Regions from separate parts of the Brevibacillus sp. RS1.1 genome, predicted to be linked through region 1. Evidence: riboswitches for the same ligand, from Rfam matches in the RefSeq annotation. Region 1 holds a riboswitch; the other holds the start of a gene.
What was found. Region 1 has a riboswitch for S-adenosylmethionine ahead of HP570_RS22705 (sugar ABC transporter substrate-binding protein). Riboswitches for the same ligand answer to the same signal wherever they lie in the genome.

Region 1 (15,016 bases):
AGATCAATACGAATGCCAAGCTTTTTCGCCTCATCGATCAAATTGACGCATACGACGACGCGAGGGGTCATTTCCAATACCTGCAAGGCCAAATTGAGATTTCGTTCCAATGAAGTTGCATCCAGTACCACGATGGTGACATCGGGTTGCTCAAAAATAATGTAATCTCTCGCCACTTCTTCATCTGCCGAGTTGGAATACAAGGAATACGTACCTGGCAAATCGATGATCCGAAAAGTCGTATTTCCCCGAGAGAATTCTCCCTCCGCCATTACGACTGTTTTCCCTGCCCAGTTTCCCGTATGTTGGCGAAGTCCCGTCAATGTGTTGAATAATGTACTCTTCCCGGTATTCGGATTTCCTGCCAACGCAATGGTGTATGAACTCATATTTCGTCACTTCCTACGTACTCCCCGAATATGAGGGAGCTTTCTTCTTTGCGCAGGGCGATGATCGTGTTATTTACCCGAAAGGCAGTGGGATCGCCCAACGGACTTTTTTGCATGACTTCCACGATGTTGCCGGGGACGAAGCCGAGATCCAGCAATCGTCTGCGCAGTATACCCTGAACGTCAATACGATCCAGACAGATGTGGCTACCAATCAAGGCATCAGACAAAGGAATACTGATGGATGGCATGAGGTTCACTCTCCTTTTTCATTAAGGACAAACTGTTGGCTTAGGGCAAAAATGAAGGTAAAAAAAAGTACACGTAGTCGATATCTTATGATTTTAGTTTAAGGTAAGATTCTTTCCTAGGCAACAAAGTTTTTGCTTAAGGAAACTTTTTGGTCATAGAAAAACTGCACCGCCAATCGTTAAAGGTATCTAACAATGGAGGTGCAGTTCAGTTTGTTAACGGCTAGATTCGTTCCACCGGGCTTGTCAGGCAAGTAGGCCCACCTGTTCCCTTATAAGAAATCTCTTCGCCCTCATACTCGTACACAGTCGCACCTGCGTCGAGAAGGCGTTGCTTCGTAATCGGGTTGCCTGCCACGACCATGCACACACGCGGCGCAAGGGCGAGAACATTACTGCCGAGATTATCGTACTCAGGATCAGGCACCTCGATTAACTGAATGCCTCTGTCGATGAGCAGTTGACGGAAAAATACAGGCATCAGCTTGGAGTAGACGACTGCCAAATCATGATCGACCATGCTGATAATCGACATCAGATGCAAACATTCCGCCGGACCGCGATCATACGGAAGCTGTACCACGATGATTTCATCCGTGAAATCCTTGACCATTTCCGTAATTTGAGCGATAGCCGCTTCGTTCGTGCGGAAGCCATGGCCAATCGCGAGTGTTTTATCATCCAGCCAGACGAGATCGCCGCCATCTGACAAGGCATCGCCTGTGAGCTGTCCCAGGATCGGAATATTATTTTCTTCTAAAAAGGCTTTGTATACTTCTGCTTCTCCCTGTCGGAGCTCTTTACCAGATTTGAGGATGATTGCCCCTTTGGAAGTAAATTTTACCGGGTCGTGGGCGTAAATGGAATCCAGTCCGGTTTTATCGGATGGTGGCAAGTGCAGGACGTTTTCCACATGCTCGCGCAAAATCGATTCGAATTTGGCGTATTCATGCAGAGCGCGGTCCCAGTCAGGGCGGTCTGTATAGTTGAAGGTTTTCCACGATTGATCGAGATGTTCTTGACTGATAAATGCTTGATGGGGATGCTTGATGATGACGGTTTTCATCTTTTTGACCATGGATTGGCTGCCTTGGAACATAGTTGCCTCCCTTTTTCCACATTGCAGAATATTATTCATATTTCGAAATGTTCACCATTAGTTTACACATTCTGATTTCTGACTGTCAATCTGCGATTCCTCCCTATAGTTTTTTTGCGATTCACAAAATTAGAGCAAATGGTTTAACATAGTTTCATAGGTGAAGAAAGATAGAAAAGGGGGGATGACCGTGATTCAATCGTTTGATCGAGCGATGGCGATTGCAACGGCACTTTCGTCGGATGAACATAGAAAATGGTGGACGATCAATGATCTAGCGAAGGAATGCCAGCTCCCGGTCAGCACCATTTATCGGCTGTTGTACACGTTGATGAAGCATGGACTGGTAGAGCAGGATGCTGCGACCAAACAATATACGTTGGGGATTAAATGGATGGAGTTCGGCTTGCGCGTGCTCGATCGGATCGATTATCGGAAGGTGATCAAGCCGATGATCGAGGAGCTCGCCAGAGAAGTGAACGAAAGTGTTTATTTTAGTCAGCCTAGCGGACTCGAATCCATTGTCGTCGAACGCGTAGACAGTCAGCACAATATCCGCATCTACGACCAGTTGGGCTTGCGGATTCCGATGCATATCGGTGCGGCCAATAAAGTCGTGTTGGCCCACATGCCTGTGGAAGAAGCCAGACAAACGGTAGTCCAGCTCGTGGGTGAAGAGCAGGTGCCTGCTTTTATGGAGAAGCTCCAGGAGATCAGAGGTGTTGGTCATGCGGTCAGCTTTGCGGAGCGGACGGAAAACACGGCTTCTGTCGCAGCACCGGTGATTGATTACAACCAAAAGGTAATCGGGGCGTTAAGCATTGGAATTGTCACGTATGATTTGAAGGAGGAACGACTCCAGTATTTGATTGAACGGGTAAAGGATGTCGCTCTCAAAACCTCGCAACGGCTAGGCGGCCTGTCAAAGGCTTGACTGGCCTTTTTTTATTTTCATTTCCTTGTAACATTTCCCTTCTGCTTTCGACTATTGGGCTAAGAACATAAAAAGTGAAAGCCAGGAGGAAATTCAAAATGAAACCATATGCAACCAAAAAGCTGATGATCACAGTAGGAGCTGCTGCTTTGCTCTTCTCAAGTCCATTGTGGATTACACAACCACAAGTAACTGTACAAGCCGCGGCAGTTAAATCAACACAACCCCAATTGAGCAAAGCAGCTCAAAAAACCGTAGACAAGCTGAACAAACACTACCCGGAATTAAAAAATGCGGAAAAAACCATTTCGCGTAACAATCAGGAGCGAGATGTCTTCCAGATCCAATTCCGCATCTTCAGCAACAAGGAGCGGACGGAAGTATCCCTGTATGCGGATGCCAAAATCGATGCAAACAACGGTATGTTGCTATTCTTCTCTGCACACGACATTCCCAAAAAGAAACCGACTGCACGTCCTACGGAAGCGATGGGAAAAGAAAAAGCGCCAAGTATTCTGAAGAATTTCATCGGTGACGCTATCAAGCAATACCAAATAGACGAGGTAATAGTTGATGGTGAGGGTGCAGAGGCCGTGGCAAATGTGCGTTTCGTTCGGGTTGTGAATCAAATTCCGGTAAAAGACGATCTTTACGTAGTAGCGATCAATGGAGTAGGCGAGCTAGACTATATAAACGCAGGAAACACAACAGGATTGCAGATGGACACAAGTAAATTCCCCGCTCCGTCAGGGGTTAAGAATCAAGACGAAATCAGCAAACAATTAGAAGACATGCTCCACCTCAACTATGAGCAAAAAGCAAAAGACATAAGCGCTGGCTTCCGCCCAGTCTACAGCCTGAATTTTTCTGGATATCTGGATGCACGATCAGGAGCCGAGGTAGAGTCAGGATGGACCACGAAAAATAAGTACGGGAAACCAATTACGGTAACGCCTGGAAACCAGCGGGTCTTCGCCAAGACCAATGAGGAGATAGCTACCGCACTCTCCACTTTTATTCCATTGCCCGAAGGAATCGGGTTTCAAATGACCAAAGGTGCGCCAGTTCTTGCAGGGGAAAAGGAGTATGATGCCGTGGTTGGCAACAAAAAGTTCTCGGTAAGGACAATGAATGATCAGATTGCGTACTTCCATGTAATTGAAAACCCACCAAAGCAGAAAGTGATCACAGAGGCAGCTGCCAAGGAAAAAGCAGTGGCGTTTCTGCAACCATTTGTAGACGCAGAGGTAACGGAGCTGGTACCACAAATGGAGCTGGTGCCACAAATGATTAATAGAGAAGCAGGCAAGCAAACGTTTCTATTTTCTCCTGTACACCAAGGGATTATGGTTGAAGGACAGGGCTATTCAGTAAAAGTTGACATGCATACGGGAGACATTGTATCCGCCAGTTTACCAGTAACTATTGGTAAATTATCCTATGATGATGCCTCAAATGTCGTAGGGCCCGAGCAAGCCGTACAAGCATTGTTAAAAGCTAATCCGCTTACAATGAGCTACGTATTTCCTTCCCTTAACGGGCGATACCAGGCAACACCTGTCCTTGTTTATGAGCCAAAAGAAAGAAACGGAAAGGTTGACGCGGTTACCGGTCAATTTATCAGGTAGGGAGCAGGGAGAGGAAATCCAGTGCAGGACACAATCGATTACGAAGCGCGGATTAAAGCGATCTATCGTGAGCACTACCGTGATGTCTATCAATATCTCTACTACTTCACGGGGAAGCGCGAGCATGCGGAGGATTTGACGCAGGAAGTGTTTATCCGAGTCTTGAACGCTTTGGGTAGATATGAAGAGCGTTCCAGTGTGAAGACATGGATTTTGCATATTGCCAAGCATGTCGCCATCGATGATTACCGGAAGAGGCGGGTGCAAACGCTTTTTGGCATGGAATTGTTAAAAGGGCTGCCTTCTCTTCTGGGAAGGCCGGAAGCGGAGCTGGTTTCCAAGGAAGAACAGCTGGAAATTGAGCAGGCGATGCAAAAAATGAAGCCGCATCATCGGAATGTACTGATTTTGCGCGGCATCAAGGCCTACAGCATTCGGGAAACGGCAGAAATCCTCGGGACAAGCGAAGCCAAAGTCCGTGTAGATTTTCACCGAGCAACAAAAGAACTCAAAAAAGTTATGCATGTCGACTGGATAGGAGGGTTGGCCAATGAATACTCCAAATGACGAGCAATTCTTCGCGGCTCTTCCTCAGTCAAAGGATGCGGAGCCAAGGAGCGAATTCGTCGAAGCGCTGGAAGCAAAGCTGGTGCAACGGGCGCGCACCAAAACGAATCGCTCGAAAAGAATCGTCCTCAAGCTGGCGACATGGACGGTTTCCGCTGCAACGGTGGCAGCAGCAGTATGGATGATGGGTGTAACCCCGGAGATGTTCACGCAATCTCGGGTTGAATCACAAGCGCATTTGGTTCCCCGCTCCTTCTCCTCGACAGAAATAACAGAAAGCGAGCTAAGCCAAGCAGCAATCAGAACACTGGAAAAGCTGTACGAGAAATATCCTCCTTTTCGGGAATCGGAAAAGAGGGTCTACGTAGCGAAAGCTCCTCGAGAGGTGTACGACATAGATTTTCGCATGTTCAGCAACAAAGAACGAACAGAAGTGTCGCTATATGCCAGAGCGAAGCTGGACGCCAAAAGCGGGCTCTTGCTCGGATTCGATCTGGAGAAGATTCCAGGGCAAGAGAAAGTCGAAGGAACGCTTTCCAAGGAGAGAATAGAGCAACAGGCGAAGGCATTTATGGAACCGTTCCTGGGCAAAAATCTGGAACAGTATCGGATCGAACAAGTAGATGGGCAAGAGGGAACAGATACCGTTTCGCATGAAGCCGTCCGCTTGCAACGCTATGTGAATGACGTGCAGGTAGAAGGAGATAACTATGTGATTGGCATGAGCGATGTCGGGGATATTCGCTATATCAATTCAGGGGATTCAACCGGAATGAATCTGGACGCTGGGCAGTTTCCTCCAATAGCTGAGAGGCCTTCTCCGAAGAAAATAGAGAGCGGACTTGCAGAAGTCATGCAGCTGACGTATGAGAGAGTTGGGAAGAAGGACGTGGACTACGTTCTTCGCTACAGGGAGAGCTTCTCCGGGTATCTCGACGCTCGTACTGGCAAGGAAGTGAAAACGACCTTGTGGCGTGGAGAGTCGTTTCGCGACAGCATTGCCGTCAAGCCCGGAGGCAAGAAGACAATGGTTGCATCGGCAAAAGAGGCTGCGGCTGCCATGGAGTTCTTCGGTCAGAAGGTGGAGGGCTTCACATTTATGGGGAGTAATGTGCCTGAATATATGCTGGGAGACAACGAACGGGAATACCAGGCCAAAAAAGGAGAGCGATCCATGCGGCTGACTACTGTCAACAATCGGGCAGCAGCGTTCAAGATATCTTATCCTGAGCTGCGAGAAGGTGATCCGACACGTACCGTCGCAGAATTGCAGGAGAGAGCGATCTTGTTTTTGGAGCCGTATTTGGATTCACGGGTGAAGACGGTGCGGATGCAGGAGCAAGTGTATGTGATGGGCAGACAGGTTGAATTGAACTTTGTCCGAGAAATAAACGGCGTAATGGTACCGGATCAGTATTATAAGGTCATGATCGACGGGCAGACAGGAGAAATTATCGGGGTGAATTTGACATTCCCTCATGAGCAGGAGAGCTTCGCAGATGTGGCCAAGGTGATTTCACCGGGAGAGGCAGCGCAGGTTTATCTCCAACATCATCCGCTCAGTCCTCGCTATGTCTTCCCTCTTGATAACAATTACAATAAGATTCAAGAGCAACCAGTCTTAGTCTATTCGGCAGAAATACTGAAAAGCAATGGGGATGTGGATGCCATTTCGGGAGAATGGCTGCCACTCCAATAATGAGAGACACCAGGGGGAGACTCCTGGTGCTTTGTTTTGCATAATGCCTTCCCAGAAATTGCATAGTAAAGCGTGAGGGAGGGACAAACGTGGAAGGATTCGGAGAAACCATGATCGTCATCGGGCGCGTATGTACGATTATTCCTTTATTACTGATCATCACCTTATTCATGGGCAAGCGCTCGATTGGGGAGCTACCTGTTTTTGACTTTATTATCATTATTACTTTGGGGTCAGTGGCAGGAGCTGACATTGCAGAGCCAGATGTCCGGCATATTTCAATTGCAGTAGCGATTGTGACATTGGGGATCTTGCAACGGATCGTATCGCAGTTGTCTATTGTCTTTCGCTGGTTTGGCAGAATGGTTACATTTGAACCGACCGTCATTTTCCACAACGGGGTTTTTCACATCAAAAACTTGAAAAAAATCCGCTACTCGCTCGATAATGTCCTCCATATGCTTCGAGAAAAAGATATTTTTGACCTGACAAAGATTGATTTGGCTATTATCGAGGCAAACGGTCGGTTGACTGTGCTCAAAAAAGTAGAACAGCAGGTCGTAACGAAACAAGATTTGGGCATCCATACTTCTTCAGCGGGAATGTCGCTGCCGTTCATTGTGGAAGGCAAGATATATCCAGATGTATTGTCATACCGGAAACGCGATGAGCAATGGCTTGCGCACGAATTAAAGAAAAAGGGGATCGCGTCCGAACAAGTCTTTCTCGCGACGATCAATCGCCAAAATGAATTGCAGTTTTCCTTGAAAAACAAAAAAGAACCACAAGTACCCCCGTTGCATCATTAGCGATCGAATGGAAAAAGGCACAGTCCCTCTGCAAAATTGCATGAAGTCACTGTGCCTTATACGGGAGCATAATGGTGAACTTGGTTCCTACTCGTGGTTTACTTGATACATTGACCGTTCCGCCAATCGCATGAATGACATGATAGGAATACGTCAATCCCAGACCGGTCCCAGTTGTTTTCGTAGAAAAGTAAATCGTTCCGAGACGGCTAATCTGTCCAGCATCCATGCCGACGCCGTTATCCTTGATGACCAACAGGGCTTTGTTTCGCTCGATGAGCAAGTCCAGGGAGACTTTTCCGTCCGAAATATCCGAGCACGCCTCGATAGCATTTTTGATGAAATTCACCAACACTTGCTTGAACTCGTCTGGATTGGCCTTGATCGTCACAGGTCTCTCAAAATCTTGCAACGTAAGCTCCACGTTATGCATATTGGCAAAGGGGAGCATCACCTCGCGGATGGCATGCAAATGCTCGCTAAGATTAATGATCTCATGTCGTTCCTTGAGCGGCTTGGAAATCGCAAGGTACTCGGTTAAAATGGCTTCTGTGCGTTGGACTTCATCAAGACTGATGCGAATGTATTGATCGACTTTTACCAAATTTTCCGGACATTCCTGTATTAATTTCAAAAAGCCTTTGACTGCTGTCAGCGGATTGCGAACCTCGTGGGCAAGCGATGCAGCAACATGGCTCATCGTCTGGATTTTTTCGTTTTGCGCGTGGCGGATAAACAGCTCCTTATCCGAAACGCATTTGCTGAAAAGCGACATTAATAACCAGAGGCCGAAAAAGTTTTGAATAGGAATCGCTATGGTGTAGTAAACGAGGTGTTGAGTTACATACGTGGGAAAAAAGTAATAAGTAGTCCCTAAAGCAACCGTAGAAAAAATCGCACTCGTCATAAAAAGATACAGTGTTTTCCGATAACTGGCTTTGTAGTGTCGATACAAAAAGAGTGACAAGACAAAATTGACTGTAAGGATCAGCAAGGCAACCCATGTTCCTTCGCCACCAAGGTAGTACCGATAAACCAAGGCTTCAATCAGAAGGAGCAGGGCAATCTCGACTCCGCCATAAACTAGTCCGAAAAATATGATGACATGTCGGATATCAAAAAACATGCCATTCGTCACACTCGGGGCGAAGGTCATCGCGAGAAACATGCAGGCTGAGCTGGTGATGGCAATAAAGGAACGGCTGTAGTTCCTCATTTTGTCACGGTAATAAATGTTGAAAAACACAAACGGGATAATGGCGAAAAACCATTGAAGAATAACTTCTTTTAATAGACTCATGTAGCATCCCCATCGCAAATATTTGCTAGGCTTGTATCAATCTACGATAATTCGACAAGACACAACAAAATCCCTCTTGATGTTACAGAAGAAACTGGAATATTTATCAAGAAAATTCTTTCGGTAAACCTAGTTGACAGATAGGTAATTGCCAGATTATATTCTGTATATACTTATACAAACGTTTTGAAAATAGAAACTACTCTTATCAAGAGAAGGCTGAGGGAATGGCCCTATGAAGCCCGGCAACCTAGCACGAGAGAATGCGTTCTTTCGAGCCAAGGTGCTAACTCCAACAGGTAGAATACCTGACAGATAAGAGGCGAGAATCTTGTCGATTTTTGTCCTCTTTCTCTGTGAAAGAGGATTTTTTGCGTAGCTGTCGTGGGGAAGAAGCGCATTTCCAGTCTACGCTTCGGCCTCCGCCCCGCTGTGAGTGAAGACTGTCCGCTTCGGAAGAAATGGCGGGAGCGCTTCAAACGCAGAAGGTTCAGGAAGGATTTCATAAATGAAGCTGAAATTCCCCGCCATTTCTTCCGAAGCTGAGATGGGCTCCAGAGGCGCTTGGACTGGAAATGCGCTTCTTCTACGAAGTTTTATTCCTTTTTGAAAGTGAAATCAAAAGAAGCTTCAATCGATTGAGGGGAAACAAAAAAATTTCATCTTGTTATCTGTTTTAAAAAGAAAAAAGGGGGAGCATCTCAATGAAAAAGAAACTCGGTCTGATCACATCACTTGTTTTGGCAGCTTCTGTTCTCGTGACGGCATGCGGCAGCGGGGCAACAACGGGAACCGGCAGTACAAACGGCGGTGCTTCGGGAGAGAAGGCAAAGAGAATCGCACTGATCATGCGCCAAAATGTAGGGACGTTCTCCGCTCAATATATCAATGGCGTGAAGAAAGAGGTGGAGAAAAACGGGGGCGAGTTGACCGTATTCAACGCAGATACCGATCTGGCAAAAATGGCGTCCAACCTCGATGCGGCTGTGAACCAAAGGTTTGATGGTATTCTGATCGATCATGGTACGGCAGAAGCGTTGCAGCAGGGCACGCAAAAGGCCGTGGATAAAAAAATCCCGGTTGTCCTGTTTGATACAGACATCAACATTCCGGGTGTGCCAGTTGTGGCGCAGGATGACAACAAGTTGGCAGAGCTGAGCCTGGAAAAGCTGGCGGCTGATACAAACGGCAAAGGCAACATCGTAAAAGTTTGGGTAGCTGGTTTTGCGCCCATGGAAAAACGCCAAGTGACGTACGAAGCTTTCCAGAATAAATACCCGGACTTGAAAGAAATTGCGGCATTCGGTTCTGCAACCAACAATACGGCTCTCGATACACAAACGCAGATGGAAGCGATCTTGAAAAAGTATCCGAATAAAGGCGACATCACAGCAGTATGGGCGGCTTGGGATGAATTTGCCAAAGGGGCGACACGTGCCATCCAACAAGCAGGACGTACGGAAATCAAAGTATACTCCATCGATTTGAGCGATGAGGATTTGCAAATGATTCAGGCAGAAAACTCTCCGTGGGCAGCGACGGCAGCGGTAGACCCATCCAATATCGGACGCATCCATGCCCAAACCGTGTTCCAAAAAATCAAAGGCGAGCAAGTGCCAGACAACGTGAAGCTGAACCCAGTGCTGGTGAAACAAGAAGACCTGCCGAAGGATAAAAAAGTAACGATGGGCGACCTGTCCCAATACGTACAAGAGTGGGGCAAGTAAGAACCAAATTGGCTTTTCCCGTTGAGCTGTATCCGTCAACGGGATTTTTCCTTATAGAGGTGGGAACACGCAGGTTAACAGGAGGTGTGAAACATGTCCACATTGCAGATGAAAGGGATGGCGAAGCAGTTTTCTGGGGTTCCTGCCCTGCGATCCGTCGATTTTGAGGTGCGCGCAGGAGAGGTTCACGCACTGCTCGGAGCGAATGGTGCGGGAAAGAGTACCCTCATGAAAATTCTCACGGGAGCGTATCAGGCAGATGGTGGCACGATCACCATCGATGGACAGGCCGTGTCGATTCAATCTCCGCAGGACGCCAAAGCACAGGGCATTCAATGTGTATATCAGGAAGTGGACACCGCCTTGATCCCGTATTTGAGTGTCGCCGAAAACATATTGGCGGACCAACTCGTCCAGGCGAAAACCAAGGGACTGATCAACTGGCAGAGCTTGTACAACGAAACGGAGCAGATTTTAAAAAACTTCGGCTTTTCCATTCCGGTGAGGATGCTCGTCGAAGAATGTACGCTGTCGGAAAAGCAATTGATTTTGATTGCACGGGCGACCGTTCAAAAGGCGAAATACGTCATTTTCGATGAACCGACAGCGCCGTTGAGCACGAAGGAGAGCGAACGGCTGTTTCAAATCATTGCGCAGTTGAAAAAAGCTGGAGTCGGGATCATTTATATCTCCCATCGCCTGCCGGAAATCTTTGAAATCTGTGATCGGATCACCATCATGCGCGATGGACAGCATGTTGTGACCACAGAGACGGCGAAGACCAATATGGACGAAGTGATTGCTAACATGCTGGGCAAAAGCTTCGACGAGGAGTTCCCGAAGCTTGCGGTGCCGATTGGCGAAACGATTTTTGAGGCGTCTGGTGTGGCTGGCGGCAAGGTACACGGTGTCGACTTGCGGGTTCGAGAGGGAGAAATCGTGGGCGTCGTCGGTCTAGTCGGGGCAGGGAAGACTGAGCTCGCCCGACTGCTCTTCGGTGCGGATGAGGCAAAGGCTGGAGCTGTTCGCTTGCATGGAACACGTATCCAGCTGCGCTCGCCAAAAGACGCCGTCGATGCCGGAATCGTACTCGTCCCGGAGGAAAGGCGCAAAGAAGGGATTTTCGTAGAGGAGTCCGTGCAGAACAACCTGTCTGTCGCCTCGTTGAAAAAGAAGTCCTGGCTCGGTTTTATCAAAAGAGGGGCGGAAGCGGCTAACGCAAAAGAGCTGGTGCAGCGCCTTGGGGTAAAAACAGCCGACATCAAGCAGCTGGTCGGTTTTCTCAGCGGCGGAAACCAGCAAAAAGTCGCGATCGGCAAATGGCTGGATACAAACGCTCACCTCTTTATGTTTGACGAGCCGACAAAAGGAGTGGATATCGGAGCGAAAAGCGATATTTACCGCCTGATTGGAAATCTTGCCGAGCAGAAAAAGGGCGTCCTGTATTTCTCCTGTGAGTTTCAGGAAGTCATCGGGATCGCAGACCGGATTCTCGTCATGTTCGAGGGCAAGATCGTGAAGGAATTGAGTCGCGAGGAAGCAACACAAGAGCTGATTATGTACTACGCAAGCGGAGGTGAGTAACGTGGCAGATAAAAAGTTTAGCTTGTTTGATTTTGTTTACAAATACGGAACGGTTGCAGTCATCGTCATTGTCATGTTGTTATTCAGTCTGACCAACCCGTATTTCTTCACGTACGACAACCTGACGGATATTCTTCGCTCCATCTCGATTGTGACATTTGTCGCGATAGGCGTTACGTTCTCGCTGATTGTCGGAGGCTTTGATTTGTCTGTAGGATCGACGGTTTCATTGACCACGGTCGTTTCTGCTTCGATGATGGTTTGGTACGAACAAGGAGTCTTCACGACTTTGGTTGTTCCGATTGTACTCAGCTTGCTCGTCGGGCTGGTCAACGCTTTTCTGGTCGTGAAAATCCGCATTCCTGATTTGCTGGCTACTCTGGCGATGCTCTACATCGTCAACGGCATTCATATGACGTATTCCCAAGGTTACTCGATCTACGCAAACATGCCGATGCAAGACGGCTCACAGGCTCCGGGAAAATTCCAGGAATGGTTCCTGTGGCTGGGCCAAGGAGAAATTCTCTCCGTTCCTGTTCCGGTTATCCTGACGTTTTTACTTGTCGCAATTACGCATGTGTACCTGACCTATACGAGACAGGGGCGGATGCTGTACATGACAGGTGGTAATTTGGAAGCAGCCCGTCTGTCGGGGATTCCTGTGAATCGCTATCGTACCTTGGCTTATGTGCTTTCTGCTCTTTTTGCGGGCTTGGGCGGGATGCTCTTGGCAGCGCGGATCGGTACCGGGCAGGTGAGTAGCGGCGGCTCCATGCTGATGGATGCAGTAGCGGCTGCTTTTGTAGGCTTCTCCGTTTTTGGAGCAGGGAAGCCAAATGTGTTCGGTACATTTGTGGGAGCCATTCTGATCGGGGTGCTGCTCAACGGCATGACGATGCTCAATCTGCCGTATTACGCGTATGACATTATTAAAGGAACGGTATTGGCGCTTGCACTGGCTGTGACCTATTATCAACTGCGGAGAAAACGAAACGCTTAGAATAGAAACGTTCATCTCATCTTCCTACTATTCCCTTCTCTTTTTTGAAGCTAAGTATTGTTCTTACGCAAGTGAGACAAATGCGAAAGCAATTTCAAATAAAGAGAAGGGATGTTGTTTTTATCGGCTTACATCCGCACGTACAGAGCGGTATAAATATGTGGACGCTATAACAAATCAGCAGGGTCGATGACTTCACGCCTGATCGTCACGCACAGTTGAAACTACAGATACTCTTTCTCGTAGAAAGAAAGAAAGAAAGAAAGAAAGAAAGAAAGGAAGGGAGAGGGTGTATCTGTTTTTTGTTGGATTAACGCTTTGCATGATCACATGGATTGCGGGAGGCGTATTTCTGTATCAAGGGGACTATGTTACAGGAGGAGTCTTGCTCATACTTGGTCTTCTCGTTTTCATTAGCATGATCCTCTATTATTCGACAAACCGGAAAAAGCGTAAAAATGGTTCGCCAGATTGCAGCTATCTTCCCGTTGATTGTCCGGATTGTGATACACCAGATTGCGATTGCAAGCCAGATTGAGGGAGCTGATGATGATCAATACACAGTGGATTCCCTGTCATCGACGAGCAGATCGTTCCTTTTCTATCGGTGGTAAGAAAATGCCCCTATGTGCCAGGTGTGTTTCGATCCTAGTTGGATACCTGCCGGCGCCTGTTTTTGCAGGAATGCATATCGTGACCTCTTACTATTTGATTGGACTGCTTTTATTGCCCATGCTGATTGATGGCTTTACCCAACATTGGAAGTGGCGAACAAGCAATAACAAGCTGCGTTTTTTTACAGGATTCAGTTTTGGAATCGGACAGTCTTTGCTCATTTCGAATGTCGTTTGGTTTTTGGTAGAGAGACTGGGGTGAAGCTAGATAAGGGTCGCAGAGGGCGCTTCTGGGGTTCTTTGTTCTTTCGACAGGTTGCGATTGGCGATGAAAAATGTTCCAATGTAGGAATAGATAAGAGGAATCATTACATTCGTAGACAGGAGGGCAACATATGTCGATTCAAAATGAACATGATTTGATTTGTTTGAAGCGGATCGGTAGCATTGTGGCAGAAGCGCGGGAGACGATGCTCAAAGCAGTGCGGGCAGGCGTGACAACAAAAGAACTCGACCGGATTGGCGGAGAGATCTTGGCAAAGTACGGAGCGCGGTCTGCACCGAATATCACGTATGATTTTCCAGGGCATACATGCATCAGTGTCAATCACATTGTTGCGCATGGCATCCCTGATGATACAGTTCTGCAAAATGGCGATATCATCAATATTGATGTCTCGGCGGAGCTGGATGGTTATTTTGCCGATACAGGTGCTTCAATTGTTGTAGGGGAAGGTGAGCCTGAGAAGCAATCCTTATGCGAATGCGCAGAGGAGTCGCTGTACAAGGCATTGGATGCAGCAAAGGCGGGATCAAAGCTAAGCCAAATTGGTCGCATTGTTCACCAGGAGGCCAGGAAAAAGGGCTTTACAGTCGTCAAAAACCTTACGGGCCATGGCATCGGCAAAAGCTTGCATGAAGAGCCTTCTTACATTTTGAATTACTATGACAAAAAGGAAAGACGCTTGCTCACAGAAGGTCTCGTGTTGGCAATAGAAACATTCATCTCAACGGGGACGGAATATGTGGATGATGGCAGGGACGGTTGGGCGCTCATTACGCCTGATAAGAGTTACGTAGCGCAATACGAGCACACCATCGTTGTAACGAAGGGGAAGCCAATTATTTTAACTGCTTGATTGCTGAGAGACCTCAAATGGATGAGGTCTTTTTTTGTGAAGAAAAACTTGCAGAATACCCAATGATTATATATTCTTTATATAAGAATATACGTTCGTATTTCGTGAAGGAGGTTTCTTTGCATGAATCGGTGCGGCTGGGTGAATCAGGACCCTATTTATATGGATTATCACGATCACGAGTGGGGAGTTCCTGTCTATGAGGATCGGTTGCTCTTTGAATATTTGAATTTGGAAGGCGCACAGGCCGGACTGAGCTGGTACACGATCCTGAAG
Region 2 (15,016 bases), on a different contig from region 1:
GCAGTTTGTCCACGTTCATGCAAGTGTTGATTGATCCGAATGAGTTTCTGGTTGTGCAAGACCGAATGTTCGCCAGCTTCAACAATGTAAAAACAGACCTGTTGATTACGAGCTTTGCTCTGGTCATCGGAATCATGATTTACTTTTGGCGATACATCAAGTACTTGGATGTGTTATCACTCGGTCGAGATCAGGCGATCAATTTGGGGATTCCGTACGATTTTGTCATCAAACGGTTCCTCGTCATCATTGCCATTCTCGTATCGATCGCGACAGCGCTTGTTGGACCAATTACCTTCCTTGGACTGTTGGTAGCGAATCTCGCCCATCAGTTTATGAAAACCTATCAGCATAAATACTTGCTGGTGGGCTCGGCTTTAATCAGTGTGATTGCACTGGTTGGCGGTTTGTTGATTGTGGAGCGTGTACTTGCGTTCTCCACGACGCTTAGTGTCATCGTCAACTTTATTGGTGGGGTTTACTTCATCTATCTTCTGTTAAAGGAGAATAAAGCGTGATAGAAGTCCGGAATGTCACAAAACAGTATGGTAGCAAAAATGTCGTGGAAAACGTCTCTGTGAAGATTGCCAAAGGGAAAATCACGTCCTTTATCGGGCCCAATGGAGCCGGAAAGAGCACGCTGCTGTCGATGATTAGTCGCCTATTGACCAAGGATCAAGGTGAGGTTTTCATTGAGGGTCAGGAGATTGGGCAGACAAAGAGCAGTGAGCTGGCAAAGAAAATCTCGATTCTCAAGCAATCGAACCACATAACGGTGCGGTTGACGATTCGTGAGCTGGTCAGCTTTGGTCGCTTCCCGTATTCACAAGGCAATTTGACAAAAGAGGATTGGAAGTATGTAGACGGGGCTATCCAGTATTTGGAGCTCACGGACATTCAACACAAGTACCTCGACCAGTTGAGTGGCGGTCAGCGTCAACGCGCTTACATCGCGATGGTTGTCGCTCAAAATACGGAATACGTCCTCTTGGATGAGCCGCTAAACAATTTGGATATGAAGCACTCCGTCCAGATCATGAAAGTGCTACGACGTCTGGTAGACGAAAAGGGCAAAACGGTTGTCATTGTCATTCACGATATCAACTTTGCTTCCGTCTATTCGGATTATATCGTCGCTCTCAAGGATGGAAAGGTCGTGAAGGAAGGCACTACAGACGAGATCATCACCCAACCGATCTTGAAAGATGTCTATGACATGGATATCCGTATTGAAGACATTGAAGAAAATAAAATCTGTGTCTATTTCGCGTAAGCCCCATCTTCCCATCGTTAAAATTTTGATGGCCTGCCGGGGGTTTCATCAGCAAGCTGTCAATAATTTTATATACTTTTACATTCTATATAGAGGTGAGAGAAGTGAACAAAAAAATACTCATGCTATTTATGGCAGTACTGTTGGCTGTATTCACGGCTGCATGCGGCTCCAATAACGCTGCTCCTGCAACATCTGCGACGGACGCAACCAAAGCACCTGAAGCGGCACAAACATCCGAAGAAGTTACGATCAAGCATAAATTAGGTGAAGCAAAACTGAAAAAGAATTCAAAAACGGTTGTAGCATTTGACTTCGGTGTTCTGGATTCCTTGGACAAATTGGGTGTTGAAGTAGCGGGGGTTGCACAGTCTACTAGCATTCCTGCGTACCTGGAAAAGTTCAAAGATGCGAAATACACAAACGTTGGTGGTTTGAAAGAGCCAGACTTTGAAAAAATCAATGCATTGAAACCGGATGTCATCTTCATTTCTGGTCGTCAACAAGATGCTTACGAAGAGCTGAACAAAATTGCTCCAACCATCTTCATGGGTGTAGACAATGCGAAGTACATGGAATCTTTCAAAGAGAACATGAAAACATTGGGTACCATCTTCGGTAAAGAAGCGCAAGTAGAAGAAGAGCTGGGCAAAATCGATGCATCTATCAAAGAATTGAATGCAAAAGCAACGGCAAGCGGTAAAACTGCTCTGATCGTTATGGTTAACGAAGGCAAGCTGAACGCTTACGGCGCTGGTTCCCGTTTTGGTATCCTGCACGGTGAATTTGGATTTACGCCTGTAGACAAAAACATTTCTGTAGAAAATCATGGTCAAAGCGTTTCCTTTGAATATATCGCAGAAAAAGATCCAGACTACCTGTTCGTAATTGATCGTGGTAACGCGATTTCCAAGAATAAAGAAGTGTCCACTTCTACACAGCAAACGGTAGAAAACGACCTGATTAGGAACACGAAAGCATTCAAAACTGGCAACATCATTTACCTGGATTCTAGCAACTGGTACTTGTCTGGTGGCGGATTGGAATCCACCGCTGGCATGGCAGAAGAAGTTCTGAAAGAAGTGAAGTGGTAAGAGGCTAGAAAGGAAAGTGGCGACAGCCCAAGGGAGTAAAACATTCCCGGGGCTGTCGCCTTTTCATTTTATAGAACGTGCTGTTTCATTTATACTCGGGGCTCCCGCTTGGCAAACTCCTGTAACATCCCTCTTATTTGTTCAACCAATAAACCAGGTGCCTTCTTTGGTGAACCCGAGTCAAACGGTGGCTGGGGATCGTATTCCAAGATCAACTGGACCCCTTTGCTCATATCTTCTCCCAATTCCCATGCAACCAATTGGAGTGCCATGTCGATACCAGAGGAAACGCCCCGCTACTGTAACGAGGAAAGATAAATAGTCGGTATAGCAAAAAGCCGGTTACACCAAAAACGTGGTGAAAACCGGCTTTTTGCTAGCGGAATCTAACCGTTATCTGACTCCAACCAGCTTGCGCTCTTCCGTGTAAACGGGTTGGGTCGTGTTTTCGTTTGCTTGTTTTTGATCCACAGAATGACATAGCTCATATGGGAGGCAGAGCGGTACACCCGTGCGAGGATCAGTCAGGATGTCTGCTTCGATGTTGAATACCTTGCGCAGCATCTCAGGCGTCATGACTTCAGCAGGGCTCCCCTCAGCGACGACCGTACCCCGAGAGATGGCAACCATGTGCTGTGCATAACGGGTTGCGTGGTTCAAATCGTGGACGACCATGACGATCGTACGATTTTCTTCGTCATTCAGCTTTTGCAGGAGCTTGAGAACCTCCAGCTGGTGAGCCATATCCAGGAAGGTCGTAGGCTCATCCAGGAACAGGATATCTGTTCCTTGCGCCAGTGCCATCGCAATCCAGGCGCGCTGGCGCTGACCGCCAGATAGCTGGTCAACCGGACGATCATGGAAATCTGCCATGCCGGTCATGGAGATAGCCCAGTTTATGATCTCCTTGTCTTCCTTGGTCAAAGAGCCGAAGCCTTTTTGGTGGGGGAAGCGGCCATAGGTAACGAGCTCAGACACGGTCAAGCCATCGGGTGCGGTTGGGTTTTGCGGCAAAATCGCGAGTTGCTTGGCGACTTCCTTGGTCGATTGCTGATGGATCGACTTTCCGTCCAAAAATACTTGTCCGCCGGTTGGTTTCATAATCCGCGCGAGAGTTTTGAGGATCGTCGATTTACCAGAACCATTTGCACCAACCAGAGCAGTAATTTTTCCAGAAGGAATGCTGATGTTCAAGTCTTTGACAATGGAAAGCTCACCGTATCCGATGTCCAGCTTTTGCGTGTATAAGCGCTCCACAATGGGCCAACTCCTTTTTAGGAAAGTATGTACATGTATGTGTAAACAAAGACAATGATAATCATTTTCACTAAGATAAAGTATATAACGGAACGAGGTCAAATTCAATATGAAAAAGCCAACCTGCTCACATGTGTGAACAAATTGGCCTTGGGTTAACAAATAATTATCCAGTGTTAGTAGGTGATGTGAGCGATAATCCCTTCATCGTCGTCCAATACCAGCTCGATACCGGCAGAATAAGGGTTGCGCTGCATTTGGGTCTCCAGGTAGTAGCGAATCGCCTCAATCATGTTAATCTCGACGAAGATTTGTTGGCGATCCATCCAGTGTACTTCAGCAGAGAAGCCATACTCCTCGTCCCACATCAGCTCGACGGAGATGTCTTGTGGCTTCAACTGCTTTTTGAAAGCTGCATGAATGCAAATCGCATTAATAATATCTTGTTCAGAAAAAGTTATCTTTTCCATGCGTTCAGTTCCTGTTCTTTCTCACGCTTGTTTTTGAAGTAGACGAACGCTTTGCGGATCAGGATAATCACTGCGAGGATCGCCATCAGGTTGATCATGAAGCCAAGGATGGAGCCCAGCATACCCATGTCACCGAATAGGGATCCGAACAGCAAACCAGCCAGACCACCAATCATGAGACCTTTCATGAATCCGCCGCTTTTGCTTGCGGTAGCAGCAGGAGTTGTTGTCGTACCTTTATTGGTTGATGCGTTTACGTTTGAATCGGCTTTGTTGGGTGTTTGTGTATTGGTGGGAGCCGTATTAGAGTTAAAAGATTTTTTCCCGGACTTATAGCCTTTCGCGTCGGCGTGATCAATGAATCCTCCGGCCGGAGCGAGTACGAGCATTACGGCAACCAACATCATGATGAGTTTTTTCATGTTATTTAGGTAGCACCTCTCATTTGAATGACTTGTACATATAAGTCTACATGAATATCTAGCGAAAATCCAATGCACTTTCAGTGACGATCGGTTTAAATACCTACAAAAAAGCCCCTGACAAGCGATCTCGTCAGGGGTTCTTCGATTTACGCGCTCTTTTTCAGTTTTCGGGCTGCCCAGTTACCCAACGATTGAATGAGCTGGACCAAGACGACGAGGATAATGACGGTAATGATCATGACTTCAATGTCCCATTGCTGGTAGCCGTAGCGCAAGGCGAGGTCGCCCAGTCCGCCGGCACCAACTGCGCCCGCCATTGCAGTAGCACCGATCAACCCAATGGTCGCGATCGTCAGGCAGAGGACGATGCCAGGCCGTGCTTCACGCAGCATGATGCGAAAAATAATCTGCGTCCGGGATGCGCCCATCGCTTGGTACGCTTCGATCACGCCGCGATCTACGTCATGCAGGGCCGTTTCCATCAGGCGTGAGATATAAGGAGCTGTATAGACGATGAGCGGCACAATGGCTCCTTCAATCCCAATCGAAGTGCCCACGATCAACTCTGTAAAAGGAATGATTGCAACCATCAGGATAATAAAAGGCAACGAACGCACAATGTTGATGAGCGTATTCAGGGTGTGATAAATGATTTTATTCGGAAAAAGGTGGTTCGCCTGTGTGATGACCAACAAAATCCCGAGCGGAATCCCGATCAGTGTCGCAATGAACAAGGAAAACCCAACCATGATGACGGTCTCTTGCAGGGATTGCCCGAATACCGGAATCATTTCAATCAAACGCTCCATTAGGTCCGCACCTCCTCTGGTGACACAATATCTACGCGGTAGACGGATTCGCGCAAGAAGCGAATGCCATCTTGAATGGGCTGGTCTTCACCAGAAATGTGCAAAAGCAAAATGCCGAGCGCCGTTCCCTTAATGGTCGTAATCGAGCCGTATAACAGATTGGTGCTGATCGGAAAGCGTGCGGACAAGGTGCCTAGAACAGGATCGAGAGCGGCATCTCCGCGAAAAGCAACGCGAACAATTTTGGAAACGGGTCCGGATTCTTTTATCTTGGACAAAATCTCCTGTGGTACCTGATCATCAAAAACCGTTTTGATAAAATTACGGGTCGTTTGCTCTTGCGGATTGCTGAACACATCCAGAACAGAGCCTTGCTCGATGACGACGCCGTTTTCCATGATGGCTACTTGGTCGCAGATTTTCTTGATGACCTGCATTTCATGGGTAATCAGCACGATGGTCAGGTTGAACTTTCGATTGATGTCGAGCAATAGCTCCAGAATGGATTCGGTTGTTTGCGGATCGAGAGCGGAAGTCGCTTCGTCACAGAGCAGGATTTCCGGGTCGGTCGCAAGTGCACGAGCGATGCCCACCCGTTGCTTTTGTCCACCGGATAGCTGAGAAGGATAAGCGTTTGCTTTATCAGACAAGCCAACCAAGCCGAGAAGGTCTTCTACCTTGCGCTTTATGACATCTTTGGGGACGCGATTCATCCGCAAGATTTCCGCTACATTGTCAAAGACATTATAGGAAGAGAGCAGGTTGAAGTGTTGAAAAATAATCCCGATCTTTTTGCGAGCTTGCCGCAGCTCTTTTTCCTTGAGGGTCAGCATGTTCTGGCCATTGACGATCACAGAACCGCTGGTCGGCTTCTCCAACAGGTTGATGGTACGGAGCAGGGTACTTTTCCCCGCTCCGCTAAAGCCGATCACCCCGTAGATTTGCCCTTTTTCCACCTGCAGGGATACGCCCTTCAATGCTTCTACCTGCTTGTTTCCTACTTGATACGACTTATGAATATCGGTTAGCTGTATCATAACGAGTTCTCCTTGTTGTTCTTGATGTTCCTGGCGTCGATCTTACCAGGACGGCAGTACAGCTCCTTCAAAGCGTTCGTCGATGAATTTTTTCACTTCTTCCGAGCGGTAGATGTCCACCAGCTTTTTGACGGCTGGGTTGTCTTTGTTGGTTTCGTTGACTGCCAAGATGTTTACGTATGGAGAGTCAGCCGTCTCAGCGAAGATCGCGTCTTTTTTCGGGGAGTAGCCAGCTTCCATCGCGAAGTTCGTGTTAATCGAAGCAACCTCTACGTTGCTCAGCGAGCGTGCCAGGAAAGCAGCCTCCAGCTCTTTGAATTGCAAATTTTTCGGATTTTCCACGATGTCCAGTGGTGTTGCGTTGTCACCCACGCCATCCTTGAGCTTAATCAAGCCAGCTGCCTGATAGAGCAGCAAGGCGCGTGCTCGGTTGGTCGGGTCATTTTGAATGCCGACAACGCCGCCTGCCGGGATGTCCTCGACTTTTTTGTGCTTGGTGGAGTACAGGCCCATCGGGTACGTCACGGTTTTTCCGACCTCGACGATCTTTGTTTTGTGATCTTGATTGAACTTCGCCAAGAACGGGATGGTTTGGAAGCTGTTTACATCGAGATTTCCTTTATCGAGAGCTTGGTTTGGCTGTACGTAATCGTTGAAAACGATGACTTCGACGTCGAGCCCTTTGCCTTTGGCGACTTCTTTTACTTTGTTGAGAATCTCTTCGTGTGGGCCGCCAGTGACCCCCACTTTGAGTGAGGTTTGTTCAGCAGCAGTGCCGCCGTTAGCAGGCGCAGCTTCTTGTTTGCCCCCGCAAGCCGTTACGAGCGATGCAGCGAGCAGTAGTGTAGTGAGCAGTAGACCAGTTTTTTTCATGAAAATACCCCTTTTCTCTGGATGTAAGATGGAAAAGAAAAAAGCCTCTTCCGACAGAAGAGGCGAAAACTGCAAGTATGTAACCACACTGCAACAATACCTCTCTTATCTGTCGGAATAATTCCGCTGGATTTGGCACCGTATCGTTTGTGATAGGTTGCCGAGGTGTCATAGGGCCAGTCCCTCAACCTCTCTTCATAAGAGAATGTGCTATGAAATTATCATTCCAAACATTGTTGTTAATTCTTATTTGGATAGTTGGATTATAACGACTGATTTTTTCGGTGTCAACAGTTTTTGCAAACGAATGACTTGGTGGAAAAATGTGAAATTGATCTAAATACGAATATTCTATTGAAGAATGAAAAAATCATATGTATAATGAGAGCGAATGAACCCGATGCCAGCTATCGCAGGTGATGACATGACTCTCGTGGACTCCAATGAAACTAGAAAAAAGCTGTCTGCCATCTATAATGAGATAGCAAAAGAGTTGTTCGGATTTGGAACGACTTTGCTCCGAGTCACGATTGAAAATCAGATGATTACGTTCCAAGCTAAGCATCGCCGCTCTCCGCGCTCACAAGCGTTGGAAGGAGAAGCACCGGCCCTCAAGCTCGAAGTCGATTTTCGCATGTCCCTTCTTTATAAGAAGAGACTGAGAGAACGACTGGAAGAAGAGATGGGGTTGCTGTTGGTAGCCGTGCTCAGGGACTATGATGCGCCTACGCAGTGGGCGATCACGAATGTTGTTTTAGCTGAATCAGAACTGAATACCTGACGCAATCGTTCGGATTTTCTCTTTTGATCTATCTTAAGGGGAGACCGTAGACTTTGCGTAAAAACGGGTGTCACTTCTCTTTGTTTACGAAGAAAAGTGCTCTTGTTTAGAATGATACGTTCTAATCAAGGGTACTTTTCTTTTTATTGTATCACCATATTTTGTCATCAAATGAACCCAACTGGAGGAGAATTACGATGAAGAAATTACTTGCTGGAATCCTGTCTTTTTCTATGATGTCACTGGCACTCGCTGGCTGTGGCAGCAATGATCAACCAAAAGCGGGGGGAGCTGGCGGCGAAGCCAAGGGCGAGCCACAAAAGCTGGTCATCTCCACATGGGGCTTCTCCGAAGACTTTTTCCGCAAAGAAGTATATGAGCCGTTTGAAAAAGAACATAACGTGAAAATCGTGCTGGAAATAGGGAACAACGCAGAGCGTCTGAACAAGGTCCGCCAAGGAAGCTCCGATGTAGACTTGATCTACCTCTCTGACTACTATGCACAGCAAGGGATTGAGAGTGGCGCATTTGAAAAAATCGACCGCAGCCGCATCCCGAACCTGGATCAAATCTACGACATCGCCAAAGCGCCACTGGGCGAGGAGTACGGTCCGGCATACACGATTGGTCAATTCGGGATTGCCTACAATCCAAAGCTCGTAAAAACCGAGATCAAGGATTGGAAAGATCTGTGGAACCCAGAGCTGACAGGCAAGCTGACACTGCCAAGCATTACGTCCACAACTGGCCCAATGGTTCTCGACAGTGCTTCTGCGGTTGCGGGCAGCAAGGAATTTAACGAGGATCAAGCCTTCGCAAAAATGAAAGAAGTCAACAAAAGTGTCGTGAAGTTCTACGATAAGACCTCCGAATACGTGAACATGTTTGGACAAGAAGAAATCGGCGTAGGACCGATTATGGAAATGTACTTCAAAGACATCAAAGCCGCTGTTCCAGAAGCTGTTTTCGTACAACCTGCAAGCGGCGGATATGCGGTTATGAATACGGTTAACATCGTAAAAGGCTCGAAGAACAAAGCACTCGCAGAAGACTTCATCAACTATCAACTGAGCAAAGAGGTTCAGGAGAAAACAGCAAAAGCGAAAATCGATTCCCCTGTAAACAAGACCGTTCAACTGACAGAAGAAGAAGCAAAAGGTGTAACGTACGGGGAAGAAACCGTAAGCAAGCTGAAAAAGCTGGACATGAAATTCGTAAACGAGCACTCCAAAGCATGGATTGACCGTTGGAATCGTGAAATCACGCAATAACGTACGATAGAAAAACAATAGGCGAGGGTATAGACAATTCGGATATACCCTCGTTTTTCAACGTATAGGAATTTGTATGAACGTGAGGAGGACCACTTGTGAAAAAGATCATTCTTGACGTCGATACGGGCATTGACGATGCGCTTGGCATTATTCTCGCTGTGAAAAGCGGGCAATTCGATTTAGTTGGCATTACTACGGTGAATGGCAACGTGTCGCTGCGAAAAGCCACGGAAAACACGTGCAAAATTCTTGATTTCCTGCAAGTCGGCGAGCAAATCCCTGTCATCTGTGGAGCGTCTGAACCGTTGTTGCGGCCGTTGTTTTTCGAGCATGCCGTACATGGTGAGGATGGTTTGGGCGGTGCCCTTGCCGGAGTTCCGATTTACAAGGAACCGACTGCTGGCTTTGCCCCTGATTTCATCGTAGAAAACGTACTCGCTCATTCTGGAGAAATTACGCTCGTCATGACGGGGCCGCTGACCAATTTGGCTTTGGCGGTGAAAAAATGTCCGGAGCTTGTTCAACACGTCAAGGAAGTCATTTTCATGGGTGGAGTGGTCCGCGAGCATGGCAATGTGACGCCAGTTGCGGAGTACAACATGTACGTTGATCCAGAGGCAGCGAAGGTCGTATTTCATGCTGGATTCCCACAATTGACGCTGGTTGGGCTGGATGTAACGCGAAGAGTGCTGCTGAACGAGGAGCATATTCGCGGGCTAGGAGATACCCCGATGGGCGAGTACGTGAGACAGAGTACGTCTGATTACCTTCATCGCTATTTTCAGCGAAATGGCATCTATGCGTGCGCTATGCATGATCCGTTGGCTGTCGCGGTCGCACTCGATCCGAAGCTGGTGAAGACGCAGAAGTTATATGTAGATATCGAAACGAGAAGTGAGTTGTGTGATGGGCAAACGGTTTGCGACTTTCAAAACCGCCTGAAAAAAGAACCGAACATAAACGTCTGTCTGGACGTAGATGCAGATGCGTTCTTTGCGCGTTTTCTCGGCGCATTGAAAGCCTGACGATACCGTGAACAGGAGTTAATCAGATGAGAAAAACGGGTCTTTATTTATTGCTGTTGCCGGGTGTGCTGTTTTTGACGCTGTTCATGGTCATTCCGATCGTGATGACGATTGCGTCCACCTTTTATCAAGAGGGTAGCTTTACGATCCAAGGCTATCTCCAATTTCTTACCGATGCGTACTTCCTGAAAATTATGCTGACAACGTTGCAGGTCAGTCTGGTCACAACGATTGCGTGTGTTCTGATCGGTTTTCCTGCCGCGTACTACATTTCCAAGCTCGGCCCACGCAAAAAAGGCATCCTGCTGGCATTGGCGATTTTTCCTTTGCTGACCAGCTCTGTCGTGCGGTCGTTCTCTTGGATGATTATTCTCGGAAAAAAGGGCTTATTGAACAGCTCGCTGCTTGCAATCGGGCTCATCGATAAGCCGTTGGAAATATTGTATACGCCGACTGCGATGATGATTGGTTTGATTCATCTGTTCCTGCCGCTGATCATTATTACGCTGGTAGGGGTGATGGAAAACATCGACCCAGACTTGCTGAAGGCGGCGGAAAGCTTGGGTGCTTCCAAGTTGACTGCCTTCTGGAAAGTCATTGTGCCGCTTAGTGTACCGGGACTCATCATCGGTAGCATTCTCGTGTTTGTCGGAAGCTTGACCGCCTACACCACGCCTGCCCTGCTAGGTGGAAAACAGCGGGTCATCTCCACGTTCCTGTATCAAAATGCGATTACGCTGAATGACTGGCATTTGGCATCCGTCATTGCCACGATCATGATTGTCATTACATTTGTCGTCATCTACTTCATGAACAAGCTGGCGACGAAATTAAATCCGAAGGGGTAGAAGCTATGCAGGAGAAAAATCGCGGGTTGGCCCTGTTTACCTCTCTCGTCTTTCTGTTTTTGCTAGGGCCGCTCATTATCATTTCCTTTACGTCGTTTGAGCCGGGGAGCGTCTTGAAGTTTCCTCCGGAGGGTTTTTCCTTGCGGTGGTACGAAAACATATTCAATGTAGAAATGTTCATGACGACGTTCAAGACGTCGATGTTCGTTTCCTTGCTGGGCAATTTCTTTGCGCTCTTGTTGGGGATTCCGGCAGCCTATGCGCTCAGTCGCTTTGATTTTCGCGGCAAAGGCATCTTGAATGGCGTTTTCATCTCACCTGTCCTGATTCCGGGTATCGTGATGGGCTTTGCCATGCTGAAATACGTCATTGTTGTATATAATTTGCCGATTTATGCGGGACTTCTCGTCGGTCATACGGTGCTGATGCTTCCGTTTATCATTCGCGTTATTGCATCTTCCTTGTCCAACTTTGACTTCGCCATTGAAGAAGCGGCGTTAAGCCTTGGGGCAGGTCGCCTCGAAACCTTTTTCAAAGTCGTCTTGCCGAATATTCGCTCCGGGATTATTGCTGCGATTCTGATCGCTTTTCTGGAGTCGTTCAACAACGTAGATATCTCTGTTTTCATGACGGGACCAGGGGTAAGCACGCTGCCGATCCAGATGCTGACGTACGTAGAAAACAACTTCGATCCGACGATCGCCGCGATTTCCGTGCTGCTCATGATTTTTACGGCTATTCTCATGTTCATCATTGAACGTCTGATGGGGCTTTCCTACTTTACAAAACGATAACGGAGGCATCAACTCATGGCATTGCTCACGCTGGAAAACGTATCGGTTGCCTATGACAATCAATATATTTTGCAAAACTTCAATCTCAATATCGAAAAAGGACAGCTCATCTCTTTGCTCGGTCCGAGCGGCTGCGGAAAGACGACGACGCTGCGTCTGATTGCGGGTTTTCTGGAAGCAAAAGATGGACGATTCATGTTTGAAGGAAAAGATTATACGCGCGTTCCGGTCAACAAGCGCAACTTCGGGTTTGTGTTTCAGAGCTATGCACTGTTTCCGCATCTTTCTGTTTTCGATAACGTGGCGTTCGGTTTGCGCCTGCGCAAGGTCAATGAAACAGAGGTAAAGACCCGGGTACAGCAAATCCTCGAAGTCGTGAGCCTCGGCGGCTACGAAAAGCGTTTCCCGAAGGAGCTATCCGGTGGTCAAAGACAGCGCGTGGCAATTGCGCGTGCATTGGTGATTCAGCCTGACTTGCTGCTGTTCGATGAGCCGCTCAGTAACCTCGATGCCAACCTGCGGATCAACATGCGCGTAGAAATCCGTCGCATTCAGCAGGAGTTGGGAATTACGACTGTGTATGTATCGCATGACCAGGAGGAGTGCTTCTCCATTTCTGATCAGGTGGCGATTATGAACAAGGGTGTGATCGAGCAGCTTGACGATCCAGCCACGATTTTCAAATATCCGAAGACCGAATTTATCGCTCGCTTTATTGGTTTTACCAACTTCATCGATTTCGCAGAGCGCACCGAGCAGAACGGAGAAATTGGCTTGCGTGTCGGTGACCATCATTTTACCGCGTCCAAAAATCCGGGTACGGCAAATCCGTCCGGCAAAAAATGCGCAATGCGACCAGATGACCTTCTCGTGACAACAGAAGAGAGCACCGAGCCGGGAATGAACCGTTTGCGTGGGACGGTAAAGGTAAGCACGTTTTTGGGACGCAGCTATCAATATGTCGTGGAAACAGAGCTGGGCGACTTCACGGTCAATCAAGAGATGGAGACGCCGTACAAGACTGGCCTAAACGTCAATCTGCTGTTTCCAAAAGACAAAGTGGTGCTCGTGGACTAAAGACAGGAGGTTATTATCGTGAAGGTCGATTTGTTGATTCAAGACGTCCAAGTGTTTAACAGCTATTTTAAAAAGTTCATCAAAGGAAACGTCGCTGTTTTGGATGAACGATTCTTCTATATTGGTGAGCGCAGTACAGAAACATTTGAAGCTGCCGAGATCGTGGACGGACAAGGCCGCTACATGATTCCTGGTCTGGTCGATATTCACTTGCATATTGAGAGCACGATGGTGACGCCGGAGACGTTTTCCTTTGGCTTGATTCAAAACGGAGTGACGACGATCGTACCGGAGCCGCATGAGATGGCCAATGTTTTCGGAATCGAAGGGATCAAAGAAATGATTCGTGCGAGCCGTGATTGTGTCGTTGATATGCTGTACGCGATCCCGAGCTCTGTACCAGCTACCTCGATGGAAACGACAGGTGGGTCTGTCGAGATTGCAGATATGGACGAGCTCTTGCGCTCCGAAGAGATCATTTGCCTCGGCGAAATCATGAATTACGTAGACATCATCAAGGACCCTGACTGCAAGACCAATCGCATCCTGGAGCATATCCGCAAGACGTATCCAAAGCTCGTCATCGAGGGGCACGTTCCGAAATTGCTCGATTTGGATCTGCATCGTGTTATTTATGCGGGAGTGGACTCTGATCATACGCATCAGACGCGTGAGGGCATGGAAGCGAGAATTGCAGCGGGCATGTTTCTGGAGATTCAAGAAAAATCGATGACGGATGAAGTCATGGACTATTTGATCAAAGAAGATGTTTCCGAGCATTTTTGCTTTGTGACGGATGATGTGATGACTGATTCCTTGGTCAATCGCGGACATTTGAACCATATCGTGAAAAAAGCCATTCAAATGGGCATGCAGCCAGAACGCGCGATCTACGCAAGTACATTTACCCCTGCCAGACGTATGAACATGACGGATCGAGGGGCGATTGCTCCCGGCAAAATAGCGGACTTCCTGCTGCTGTCTGACCTGCATGAACTCAAGATCGAGCGCGTCTACAAAAAGGGGAAGAAAGCTTATGACGCCAAGGAAGAGTACCGACAAGTAGTCAAAGCGAAGCAGTTTCCTGCACATTTTTATGAGAGCATCAAGCTATCGCCACTTACAGAGCAAGACTTCCGCGTCACAGTAGATGTGCCGGACAATCGCTATCCATGTCGGGTCATGCTCGTTCAAAACGGTTCTACATTTACTGAGGATCACCGTGGGATCGCTGAGGTACGGGAAGGGCAACTCTTGTGGGAGGAGAGCCCGTACGGCTTGATTGCCGTCTTTGAACGCTATGGGATAAACGGCAATCGAGGTTACGGCTTGATCAGCGGCGATACGATCAAGCGAGGTGCGGTAGCCACCAGCTACTCGCATGACAACCACAATCTCTTGGTTGTCGGCCATAATCCGCACGATATGATGGTCGCAGCCAATGAAGTCATCCGCAACCAGGGCGGCTTTTACGTGGTAGAGGATGGCAAAGTGATCGCGAGCCTTCATTTGCCGGTCGGAGGTATTTTGACAGAGGAACCATTGGAAAAGACGGCAAAGGAAGTCGAACAGCTTCGCCGTGCCATGGAGTCGCTCGGTTACAATCATTACAACCCGATCATGTCGATCAGCACGCATTCCTTACCAGTCAGTCCAGCCTTGAAGCTAACGGATATGGGGTTGATCGATGTAAATGACGGGAAAATAGTTCCGTTGCTCTTGATGTAATAAAAGTTGCTTGCTGAAAATTATTTTCGGCAGGCAATTTTTTTTGATCAAAAAGTCCCGAATGAAGCATATAAATTTTCATGCATAGGTATACATTCCTGAATAATCTCCTATTTCCTTACTGGAATTAGGGTATTTGGCAGGTTTTGGTTTAGGTATTCAGAATCTGTAATACTGGAAAATTTTTCTGTAACATGGTATTCGATCCTAATCCAGAAAAGAGGAGATAAATAAATGGATAACGTAGGGTT

Region 2: it holds a riboswitch for S-adenosylmethionine, as region 1 does, so the genes downstream of both, HP570_RS16145 (MetQ/NlpA family ABC transporter substrate-binding protein) here and HP570_RS22705 (sugar ABC transporter substrate-binding protein) in region 1, are expected to answer to the same signal.

What each region holds. Positions count from the first base shown of each region.
Region 1 covers NZ_JABSVA010000008.1:117,546-132,561, forward strand. Annotated here, with positions in the region: gene HP570_RS22660 (FeoB small GTPase domain-containing protein) at 1-389, opposite strand, end outside; gene HP570_RS22665 (FeoA family protein) at 386-640, opposite strand; gene HP570_RS22670 (dimethylarginine dimethylaminohydrolase family protein) at 864-1,739, opposite strand; gene HP570_RS22675 (IclR family transcriptional regulator) at 1,930-2,673, shown strand; gene HP570_RS22680 (hypothetical protein) at 2,772-4,301, shown strand; gene HP570_RS22685 (RNA polymerase sigma factor) at 4,323-4,868, shown strand; gene HP570_RS22690 (hypothetical protein) at 4,852-6,567, shown strand; gene HP570_RS22695 (DUF421 domain-containing protein) at 6,657-7,376, shown strand; gene HP570_RS22700 (ATP-binding protein) at 7,423-8,676, opposite strand; SAM riboswitch class I at 8,879-8,998, shown strand; gene HP570_RS22705 (sugar ABC transporter substrate-binding protein) at 9,381-10,403, shown strand; gene HP570_RS22710 (sugar ABC transporter ATP-binding protein) at 10,497-11,987, shown strand; gene HP570_RS22715 (ABC transporter permease) at 11,989-12,987, shown strand; gene HP570_RS22720 (hypothetical protein) at 13,277-13,525, shown strand; gene HP570_RS22725 (DUF2085 domain-containing protein) at 13,534-13,863, shown strand; gene map (type I methionyl aminopeptidase) at 13,997-14,740, shown strand; gene HP570_RS22735 (DNA-3-methyladenine glycosylase I) at 14,864-15,016, shown strand, end outside.
Region 2 covers NZ_JABSVA010000004.1:388,503-403,518, reverse strand. Annotated here, with positions in the region: gene HP570_RS16190 (iron chelate uptake ABC transporter family permease subunit) at 1-518, shown strand, start outside; gene HP570_RS16185 (iron ABC transporter ATP-binding protein) at 515-1,273, shown strand; gene HP570_RS16180 (siderophore ABC transporter substrate-binding protein) at 1,378-2,367, shown strand; partial or broken gene HP570_RS16175 (DJ-1/PfpI family protein) at 2,457-2,660, opposite strand; gene HP570_RS16170 (ABC transporter ATP-binding protein) at 2,761-3,624, opposite strand; gene HP570_RS16165 (YxcD family protein) at 3,801-4,094, opposite strand; gene HP570_RS16160 (hypothetical protein) at 4,082-4,516, opposite strand; gene HP570_RS16155 (methionine ABC transporter permease) at 4,666-5,328, opposite strand; gene HP570_RS16150 (methionine ABC transporter ATP-binding protein) at 5,328-6,365, opposite strand; gene HP570_RS16145 (MetQ/NlpA family ABC transporter substrate-binding protein) at 6,408-7,238, opposite strand; SAM riboswitch class I at 7,341-7,442, opposite strand; gene HP570_RS16140 (DUF2294 domain-containing protein) at 7,663-8,019, shown strand; gene HP570_RS16135 (ABC transporter substrate-binding protein) at 8,217-9,290, shown strand; gene HP570_RS16130 (nucleoside hydrolase) at 9,389-10,318, shown strand; gene HP570_RS16125 (ABC transporter permease) at 10,345-11,166, shown strand; gene HP570_RS16120 (ABC transporter permease) at 11,172-11,960, shown strand; gene HP570_RS16115 (ABC transporter ATP-binding protein) at 11,976-13,037, shown strand; gene HP570_RS16110 (adenine deaminase) at 13,056-14,765, shown strand; gene HP570_RS16105 (lytic polysaccharide monooxygenase) at 15,000-15,016, shown strand, end outside.